3 regions of the Bacillus sp. MN7755 genome follow, and region 2 is predicted to be linked to each of the others. Evidence: riboswitches for the same ligand, from Rfam matches in the RefSeq annotation. Region 2 holds a riboswitch; each other region holds the start of a gene.
What was found. A riboswitch is a leader RNA that binds a small molecule or an ion and turns the genes downstream of it on or off. The one in region 2 is predicted to bind S-adenosylmethionine.
Positions count from the first base shown of each region.

Region 1: linked by a shared signal. The riboswitch ahead of mtnK (S-methyl-5-thioribose kinase) and the one ahead of ACYVEC_RS16215 (ECF-type riboflavin transporter substrate-binding protein) in region 2 are both predicted to bind S-adenosylmethionine.
Region 3: linked by a shared signal. The riboswitch ahead of ACYVEC_RS03870 (cyclase family protein) and the one ahead of ACYVEC_RS16215 (ECF-type riboflavin transporter substrate-binding protein) in region 2 are both predicted to bind S-adenosylmethionine.

Region 1 covers NZ_BTRL01000012.1:371,824-375,107, forward strand. The annotation lists gene mtnA (S-methyl-5-thioribose-1-phosphate isomerase) at 1-525, opposite strand, end outside; gene mtnK (S-methyl-5-thioribose kinase) at 522-1,703, opposite strand; SAM riboswitch class I at 1,795-1,933, opposite strand; gene ACYVEC_RS14015 (carbon-nitrogen family hydrolase) at 2,005-2,868, opposite strand; gene ACYVEC_RS14020 (pyridoxal phosphate-dependent aminotransferase) at 2,883-3,284, shown strand, end outside.
Region 2 covers NZ_BTRL01000013.1:253,369-256,652, forward strand. The annotation lists gene ACYVEC_RS16205 (macrolide family glycosyltransferase) at 1-607, shown strand, start outside; gene ACYVEC_RS16210 (aspartate/glutamate racemase family protein) at 657-1,337, opposite strand; SAM riboswitch class I at 1,491-1,606, shown strand; gene ACYVEC_RS16215 (ECF-type riboflavin transporter substrate-binding protein) at 1,746-2,294, shown strand; gene ACYVEC_RS16220 (ABC transporter ATP-binding protein) at 2,305-3,284, shown strand, end outside.
Region 3 covers NZ_BTRL01000005.1:130,399-133,682, reverse strand. The annotation lists partial or broken gene ACYVEC_RS03880 (ATP-binding protein) at 1-436, shown strand, start outside; gene ACYVEC_RS03875 (hypothetical protein) at 651-1,031, shown strand; gene ACYVEC_RS03870 (cyclase family protein) at 1,059-1,691, opposite strand; SAM riboswitch class I at 1,775-1,887, opposite strand; gene ACYVEC_RS03865 (PRK06851 family protein) at 2,037-3,146, shown strand; gene ACYVEC_RS03860 (nucleotidyltransferase domain-containing protein) at 3,269-3,284, shown strand, end outside.

The DNA.
Region 1 (3,284 bases), on a different contig from region 2:
TGCTAATGCAGTACCATATTTAGCAGTTGCGATACTGCCAGCGTTACAAATTGTTAAAATGTTATCACCGTCTTTAAAACATGTTAAGGCATGTTCTCCAATACTCCGGCATACCGCTTCATCTTCTTGCTGAATGAGAAGCGCTTCTTCTTCTAATATTTTTTGTGCTTCTTTTATTGTAGTAATGTCTCGAATAGATTCTCTCATACGATCAATTGCCCAAAATAAATTGACTGCTGTCGGGCGTGACGTTCCCAAATAATTACAATCCCTATTAAACTTCTTTTGAAATTCTTCAATATGTAAAGTAGTATATTTTTTTGATGCAAGCGCCAAGCCAAATGCAGCTACAATTCCAATTGCAGGTGCTCCTCGTACTTCTAGCATGACAATGCTTTTCCATACCTCTTCAATCGTCGTTAATGTTTTATATTCTGTGCTATGCGGCAACTTTGTTTGATTTAATACTGCAATAGCATCCCCTTTCCAACTGACAGACCTCGGAATAGTAACAATTGTACTCATGCTTTTATCCCTCCAGAAACCGTCTGTTGAAATAGTGTTCGGAACAGCTGAATATCAGCACTCTTAGATTCATACTTTATTAGTTCTTTACCTAAGGATAGCGCTTGTTTCTTAGCTTGAATTCTCGCTTCTTTATTTGCTATTTCATCTAAATCTGCTACATGAGCTAAGCCAATTGTTCTACGAATTATTTCACATCCCGCAAATCCGACAGCATCCGTAAAAATATTTTGCAAAATAATTGGTAGCCATTGCTTTTCTTTCGTATATACCTCTACACCTTCTCCAATCCATAACCTCGTAAAAGTTTCTACAAAATAACTCCACGTCTTCTCTATATGGAAAAATAGTACCCTTCTCTGTTCTTCTTCTCTAGATAAAGCATTCAATAATAGATTTGCAATAAATTGACCGATGTCAAACCCAAATGGACCGTACGTTGCAAATTCTGGATCAATTACTTTCGTTTCAGAAGGTGATGAAAAAATACTTCCAGTATGTAAATCTCCATGAATGAGTGCCTCTTTTCTCGTTAAAAATTTATATTTATACTGAGCCACTTTTAGTTTGACCGTTTTATCACTCCATAGTTCATCTACAGCTAGCTGCAAATCTGGCTCATAATCATTTGTATCGTAATGGCCAAATGGATCTGTAAACACTAAATCTTCTGTAATTTTGCAAAGGTCTGGGTTTACAAATGTACCTTCTAGTACCCTTTTCTCTTCTGACTCTAACCCGAAATCTGAAGTATAAAATAAAACATGCGCTAGAAAACGACCGATATGTTGGGATAAAAGTGGATACTCTTCTCCATCTATTAATCCTTTTCTTGTAATTGTTAGTCTTGATAAGTCTTCTATTACTGTTACTGCTAACTCTTCATCATGACTGTGCACTACTGGAACATAATCCGGTACATACTTCGCAAAAATTTGTAATGCCTTGCTTTCAATCGTCGCTCTTTTTATAGATAACGGCCAGCTCTCACCAACTACTTTTGCATATGGCAGTGCCTGTTTTATTATAATAGACTTCTCTCCATCATCTAATTTGAACACGTAATTTAAATTTCCATCTCCAATTTCATGACAAACAACATTTGCTTTCTTTGCAAAATAACCGTGTTCTTTCGCATATTGTATAGCTGTTGTTTCAGTTAATGAATAATATCCCATCGTCTTCTCCCCCTTTTTTAAATTCAGAGGTTTTTCTGACATAGAAAAACCTCTTTCCACTAAGAAAGAGGTTTGAAGTTTATCTTCTCCCCTCTTATCTGCCAGAAAGTTTTACTTTCTGCTGGAATTAGCACCGTGCCTTTTGGCGTAAACGCCCCATTTCACAATGGTATTACGGTCGGTTGCTGGGCTTCATCGGGCCAAATCCCTCCACCTGCTCTTGATAAGAGTTGTATAATTTTTTGAATTTTTAACTTTATGTTGAAGACTATACCAAGAATAAAAATCACTTGTCAACATTTTATTTGTATAATTCTGGACGACGATCTGCAAAAACTGGAATTCCTTTGCGTACTTCTTTAATTTTCTCGAATGTAAGTTCTCCAAATAAAATTGATTCTTCTTCATTCGCTTCTACAACAACTTCGCCCCAAGGGTCGACAATTAAAGAATGACCGGCAAACTCATTATTCGGATCTTTTCCTGCCCTATTACATGCAACAACATAACACTGATTTTCAACTGCTCTTGCTTGCAATAACAAACGCCAATGTGCTAAACGAACTAATGGCCATTCTGCTACAACAAATAAAACTTTTGCACCTTTAGCAGTATGAACGCGCATCCACTCTGGAAAACGAATGTCATAACAAATTGTGCCGGCACACTCTACATCATCTAACTTAAATTCACCTGTACTATTTCCAGCGATTAAATATTTATGTTCATCCATAAGCTGAAATAAATGTACTTTACTATATTCATTGACTAGTTCTCCTTTATTAGTTACAACATACATTGTATTTGTAACACCTTGTTCTGTTTGCTTTGCTATAGAACCACCAACAATATGTACACCATATTGTTTCGACCATTCTATCAACTTTTCTTTCGTTTCCAATCCATCCCTATCTGCAATTTCAGAAAGTCTCGTTAAATCATAACCTGTTGTCCATAGTTCTGGTAAGACGATAACATCTGGTCTTTCCTTCATTGCTTCGCTTATTTTATTTTTAGCATTCTCAATATTTTTTTCTACATCTCCAAAGACAATATCCATTTGAATACATGCGACTTTCATTTTTTCAGCCCCATTCTCATTTTTTTCTTTACAAAATACTGGAAAGATTATATCATTTGTCACTAGAATTGTAACAACTTTCAAAAGAGGTGGAAAGTATGAAATTATTCCAACCTTCTGAGATAGTAACATCATTGCCAACACAATTTTTTGCTTCACTTGTTGCAAAAGTTAATAAAGTCGTTGCAGCTGATCACGATGTTATTAATCTAGGTCAAGGTAATCCAGATCAACCAACACCGCAGCATATCGTAAAAGCTTTACAAGATGCTGCAGAAAAGACCATTCATCATAAATATCCGCCATTTCGCGGACATGAAAGTTTAAAAGAAGCCGTGGCAACATTCTATCAACGTGAATATGATGTAGTAGTAAATCCAAAAACTGAAGTTGCTATTTTGTTTGGTGGAAAGGCTGGATTAGTAGAATTACCAGTTTGTTTTACAAACCCTGGTGATACTATTCTCGTTCCCGATCCAGGCTATCCAGATTATTTATCA
Region 2 (3,284 bases):
ACCTAATAGCAATTCGTTTGGAGAAAATAACATTTTTATTGGGCCGAGTATTTCAAATCGTAAAACAAATGTAGAGTTTCCATTTGAAATGCTTAAAGAGAAGAAAGTTATTTACATTTCAATGGGAACACTACTTGAAGGACTCGAACCATTCTTTAATACTTGTATTGATACTTTCTCAGATTTTGATGGGATAGTTGTAATGGCAATTGGTGATAGAAATGATCGTTCTAAAATTAAAAAAGCGCCAGACAATTTTATAATTGCTTCATACGTACCCCAATCAGAAATATTAAGTGAAACAGATGTTTTTATTACACATGGCGGCATGAATAGCGTACACGATGCTATATATTTTAAAGTCCCATTTGTAATAATTCCACATGATAAAGATCAGCCAATGATAGCACAAAGGTTAACTGAGCTTGAAGCAGCGCATCGGTTATTGAAAGAGCATGTTAATGTGCAAACGTTAAAAGAAGCGGTAACAGACGTACTTTCAAATGAAAAGTATAAACATGGTATACGAAAACTTAATGATAGTTTTTTAGAATGTGGTGGTCCAAAAGAAGCCATTGCAGTTATTGAATCTCTTTTAAGTAAATAGTGTCAACAATATACAAGCATAGAGGTTCTACCTTTATGCTTGTATATTGTTATCCCGCAAACTGCACAGCAGTATTTGCATGTAAAAAAGCAGTATCAAACACAGGAACAGTAAGGTCGTTTTGTGAAATAAGCAAAGGGATTTCAGTACATCCTAGTAATATTCCTTCTGCGCCATTTTGAATTAATAATTTTGTAATTTGTAATAGCTTTTCTTTTGATGTTTCTGAAATAATTCCTTTACTTAATTCATTTAAAATAACGTGATGAATAAAATTTCTTTCCTCTTCATTTGGAATGACTGTCTCAATGTTATAGTTTGCTAGACGTGATTTATAGAAGTCTTGTTCCATCGTTTGTTTTGTACCCAATAGTCCGATACGCTTTATATTCTGTTCTACCATTTCTTTAGCACTTACATCACCAATGTGAAGAAGTGGGATGGATATTGCACTTTCTACTTCTTCAGCAAATAAATGGACCGTATTAGAACACATTAATAAACATTCAGCTCCAGATTTTTCAACTTTTTTTGCAACTGTGACTAATTCGTTTTTCACTTTTTCATATTGATGATTTTGTAATAAAGTAGTTACCTCACCAAAGTCCATGCTATATAAAACAAGCTTTGCATTTTGATCATATTGAGAGAGTGTAAGTGTATTAATATGTTTATAGTATAACGATGTAGATTCCCAACTTAGTCCACCAATTAAACCGATTACTTTCATCGTGCATTCCTCCCGTAACTATTTTGAACTTATTATTTCATAATTCCGATAAGAATACAATGATTTAAATGTACCGTTAAATAAAAAATAAAAATAATTAGAAAAGTGTTGAAATTTACACTTCTTAGTGCCATAATACGAATTACAAATTAATACTTATCCAGAGAGGTGGAGGGAACGGCCCTATGAAACCTCAGCAACCCCTATATAAATTTATAGGAAGGTGCTAATTCCGCAGAGGACACGATGTGTTTTTTTGAAGATAAGAGGATTCTTGAACGTGAAAGAAAATGACCTCTTATATAAGAGGTCATTTTTTGTTGTATAGAAAGGGAGTGTCGATGCATAATTCATTTTCAAAATAAATATAGAGTAATAAAAGTTGACTAATATGAGAGGGGAATTGTAATGAACAAATTATCAACAAAGTTAGTAGTAGCAATCGGAATTGGGGCAGCATTATACGGGATATTAGGACTTTGGGGATTTTCTATTGCGCCAAATACATTTATTAAACCCGCATTAGCTATTTTAACTGTTTTTGGAGCTCTATTTGGTCCAGTTGCAGGACTGTTAATAGGTCTTATCGGTCATACCGTAACAGATACGATCGCTGGATGGGGTATTTGGTGGGGATGGGTTATTAGCTCAGGCATTATCGGATTTGCAATGGGACTCATTCAAAAAAGAGTTGGCTTTAGTGTGAGAAACGGGACGTATAATAAGGGAGATATTTCTTATTTAGCCATTACTGGGTTAATTGGAATTGTCATAGCTATTATATTTGCTGGGGCATTCGATATTATTGTGATGGGAGAACCGTTTGACAAAATTGTTATACAAGTATTAGGAGCAACAATTGCTGATGTTATTGTATTTTTAGTTCTTGGATTGCCAATTACAATAGGTTTAGCTAAATCTAATAAGAAACATACACATTTAAAAATTGAAAAGTAGGGATGTTAACATGCAACCAATTATTTCTTTTGAACAATTCAGCTTTCAATATGAGCATGCAGCACAGCCTACTGTAAAAGACATTTCATTTCATATATATCCTGGAGAAAAAGTACTAGTTGCTGGACGAAGTGGTTCAGGGAAATCAACGTTAGCTCATTGTATCAATGGGCTAATTCCATTTTCTTATGAAGGAATTAGTACTGGTAATATTTTAATTGCCGGAAAAGATCCAAGGAAAGAGAGTATTTTTGAACAGAGTAAACAGGTAGGAACAATTTTACAAGATCAAGACGCTCAATTTATTGGCCTTACAGTAGAAGAAGATGTAGCATTTTATTTAGAAAACGAATGTGTAAATCAAGATGATATGAAAAAGATTGTTTCGGATTCATTAAAAAAGGTGAAGATGCATGCTTTTCATAAACAAAGTCCACATGAATTATCAGGAGGGCAAAAACAAACTGTTTCTCTAGCAGGTCTGTTAACAACAAATGCTAATATATTATTGTTCGATGAACCGTTAGCAAATTTAGATCCGCTAAGCGCCATACATACAATACAACTAATTAAAGATATACATAAACAATATAATAAAACAATTGTAATTATTGAACATCGAATAGAAGAAATATTAAACCTGGATTTAGATAAAATCATTTTAATTGATGAAGGTGAAATTGTTGCGATTGGGACACCTGAAAAGATTTTAGCGTCAAATATATTACCATCTTTAGGCTTAAGAGAACCTATGTATATAGAAGTATTAAAGAGATTACATTTTGATAGTAATAATGACGTAATATACCCACTTGAAAATCTTTATAGGGAAAGTGTTAGTGGCGTAATAAATGAGTGGATGGAGAAGCAAGTTTTTTGTAAAGACACTCCTACAAAAAAAGAATTATTGAAAGTAGAGAATTTGTCATTCTCATATTCTAATAAACAAAAAGTATTAGATAATGTGAATTTCTCTATATATAAAGGGGA
Region 3 (3,284 bases), on a different contig from region 2:
CCGAAACCAACGAATTATGAATGGTGTAATATACGGAAATCCTTTTATATGTTGTACAGCTAATGGAAAGTTATGCAGCACGATATAGAGTGAAATTTCATGTGCAAGTAGATAGAAATCTACCTGTTATAAATGGTGATGATAAACAATTAAAACAAGTGTTATTAAAAATGGAATAGAATCAATGCCAGAAGGTGGAGATATTCATATTCGTGCATATCAAAAAACTGAAAGGCATTTGTGTATTTCTGTTGAAGATCAAGGTTTTGGTATAGAGAAGGTTGGAAAAGTTGTTTACACAACAAAGGAGAATGGTACGGGACGACTTGGATTGATGATCACATATAAAATTATTAAGGAACATCAAGGAAGTACTGCGATTCAAAGTAGCGTGGGAATAGGAACGAAAGTGGAGATTTTTTTACCGATAGTATAATGTGCTAGAAGAAAATATTTTTCAGAAAAGTGTTCTTGTTGTGTAAATATAAACATTTTATAAAATGTTTCAAGAAGGGTTTTTTTTATAAAATACTTCGTTTATAATGGAGGAAAATATCGACATGAGATTTGTTATTCATGTAACGGTTACGGTAGTAAGGGGTGCACGCGCATCCTTTTTTCTATGCAGATATGATGAAAGGGGTGGTATGATGGAATTAACATTAAATTCGACTGTATGCTTGCACACGATTCAATTTCGAAAAGAGCAAAAGAATTATATTGTAAAAGATACAATTACAGGAGAAAAATATGAAATGCCGCCACTTTGGATTGATGCATTGGCAATGATGCGTGACGGTTTTTTATTGGGGGAAATTGAGGAGAAATTGAAAGAAGAGTATCCGGCCGAAGAAATAAATATGTTAGCATTTACGAGGCAACTGTTAGAGCTAGAGCTTGTCGAGATGGTAGATGGGGAAGAAATAGCTTGTACAAAGAAGAAAGAGAAAGATTATTTAGCTTGGGTACGTCCTCGTGTCGAGCAATTCTTTCTTAATTTAAATAAAAAATATAGAAGCAAAGGTCAATGATGACCTTTGCTTTTTTGTGTAATTTGTTTAAAAAATAACAGCGAATGCTCTTGCAAAAGCACCGTCACTATCTTTAATTTTTAAAGGTGCAGCAGAGAAAAAGAAACGTTCCGTGTTAATGGCATTTAAGTTTGTTAAGTTTTCAATTAAATAAATATTATTCCCAAGTAGTATATGATGAATCGGTGATGTTTCTGTCGTTACCTCATCAGGAGAAATGAAATCTAAACCGACAGATTTTACTTTTAATTGAACTAGTTCTTCAGCTAATTCTTCAGAAAGATAAAAAGCTTCTTTCTCATACGCCTCTGTATTCCATTTAGTAGATAGATTGGAATGGAAAATAACAATATCGCCTTCTTGTATATCAACATCATGCAGTACTTCCTTATGTAACTTTCTCTCTTGAATATGAGTTACATCGATAAGAACGGCTTCGCCTACAAATTGATCAAGGGGTAATTGATCGATGGTCGTTGCGCCTGAAATGAAATGCGCAGGAGCATCACAATGCGTACCAACATGAACGACAGAATGAAAATCTGTAACTTGATAGCCGGTCTCTTCAACGCTTGTAATGGCTTCTAGATTGATTTTTGGTGTTCCAGGGAATTGAGACATATTGTTTTCAAATGTTTGTGATAGGTCAATTACTTTCACTTTAAATACCTCCAATATACGTTTTAAAATATAAAAAAAACATCCTTCATAATCAAGAAAGATGAGCTTTACATACTAATTGAGTCTTATCTTCCAAAATGCAATGCATTTTGCAGGAATTAGCACCTATTCAGTTTGTATAAACTGAGGTTGCTGGGCTTCAAAGGGCCGATCCCTCTGCCTCTCTTGATAAAGGTATATTCAATTTTAAATTCTGAATTTTCATGATAATAAAATTGTAATTCATTTCCTTTTTTTCTGCAATACAAAATAGGTATTCACCCAAATAAAGTTGCTCGCATATTGTAGCTTATGTAAATAGAATGCTGCGAAGGAGTGAGTGCAGTGACAGGAAATGTATTGAATTATTATGCTGGTGGAAATACAGCTAGAGGATTTCATAATTTATACGAAGAGAATTTAAAAGGGCTAAACAGGTTATTTATTTTAAAGGGTGGCCCTGGAACGGGGAAATCTTCTTTAATTAAGGCAATAGGTCGTGAATGGGTTGAAAAAGGGTATGATATTGAATTTTTACACTGTTCTTCTGATAACAAATCGGTTGACGGTGTAATTATCCCGAAGTTAAAAGTAGGAATTGTTGATGGAACATCACCGCATGTGATTGAGCCGAAAATGCCAGGAGTCGTCGAGGAATATATCAATTTAGGGGTTGCTTGGGACTCAGATAAATTAAGAAAGCAAAAGGTGGAAATTGAACGATTTGTTTCAGAAGCAAGCAAAGCTTTTCAAACAGCGTACGCTTGTTTTAACGAGGCATTAGTTATACATGATGAGTGGGAGAAAATATATATTAATAATATTGATTTTAATAAAGCAAATAAACTAACAGATCAGCTGATTCAAAAATTGTTTACAGATAAAGGCGGGAAACAATCTCTTGTGAAACATCGCTTTTTAGGAGCAGCTACACCGAAAGGAGCAGTTGATTTTGTTCCTAATTTAACAGAAAGATTACCACATCGTTATTTTATAAAAGGGCGCCCAGGCTCTGGGAAATCAACAATGCTCAAAAAATTAGCTAAAGCGGCAGAAGAAAAAGGATTTGAAGTTGAAGTATATCATTGTGGATTTGATCCAAATAGTCTTGATATGGTTATCGTAAGAGAATTAGGGTTTGCAATTTTTGATAGCACCGCACCACATGAATATTTTCCAAGCCGCGAAGGTGATGAGATTATAGATATGTATGCCCTGATTGTGACACCAGGGACAGATGAGAAGTATGCGGCAGAAATTCGAGACGTGTCGATTCAATATAAAGCAAAAATGAATGAGGCAATGTCTTTCTTAGCGAAAGCAAAATCGGTTCGTGATAAATTAGAACGAATTTATATTGCTGCTATGGATTTTTCAAAAGTAGACGCATATAAAGAGGAGATTCAAAAAGAGTTTGAACGAATTGCGGTTAGTGTAACAGAAAAGAACAAATAAAAAAATGAGGAATTTTGACAGGCTGTCGGGAATTTTCTGACAGCTATTTTAGTATGTAGTAAACTTAGTAGTATATTTGTCGAATTTCCAAGGAAATAATCAAAAAATGGAGAGGGTATGAAATGAGAGAGAAAATTA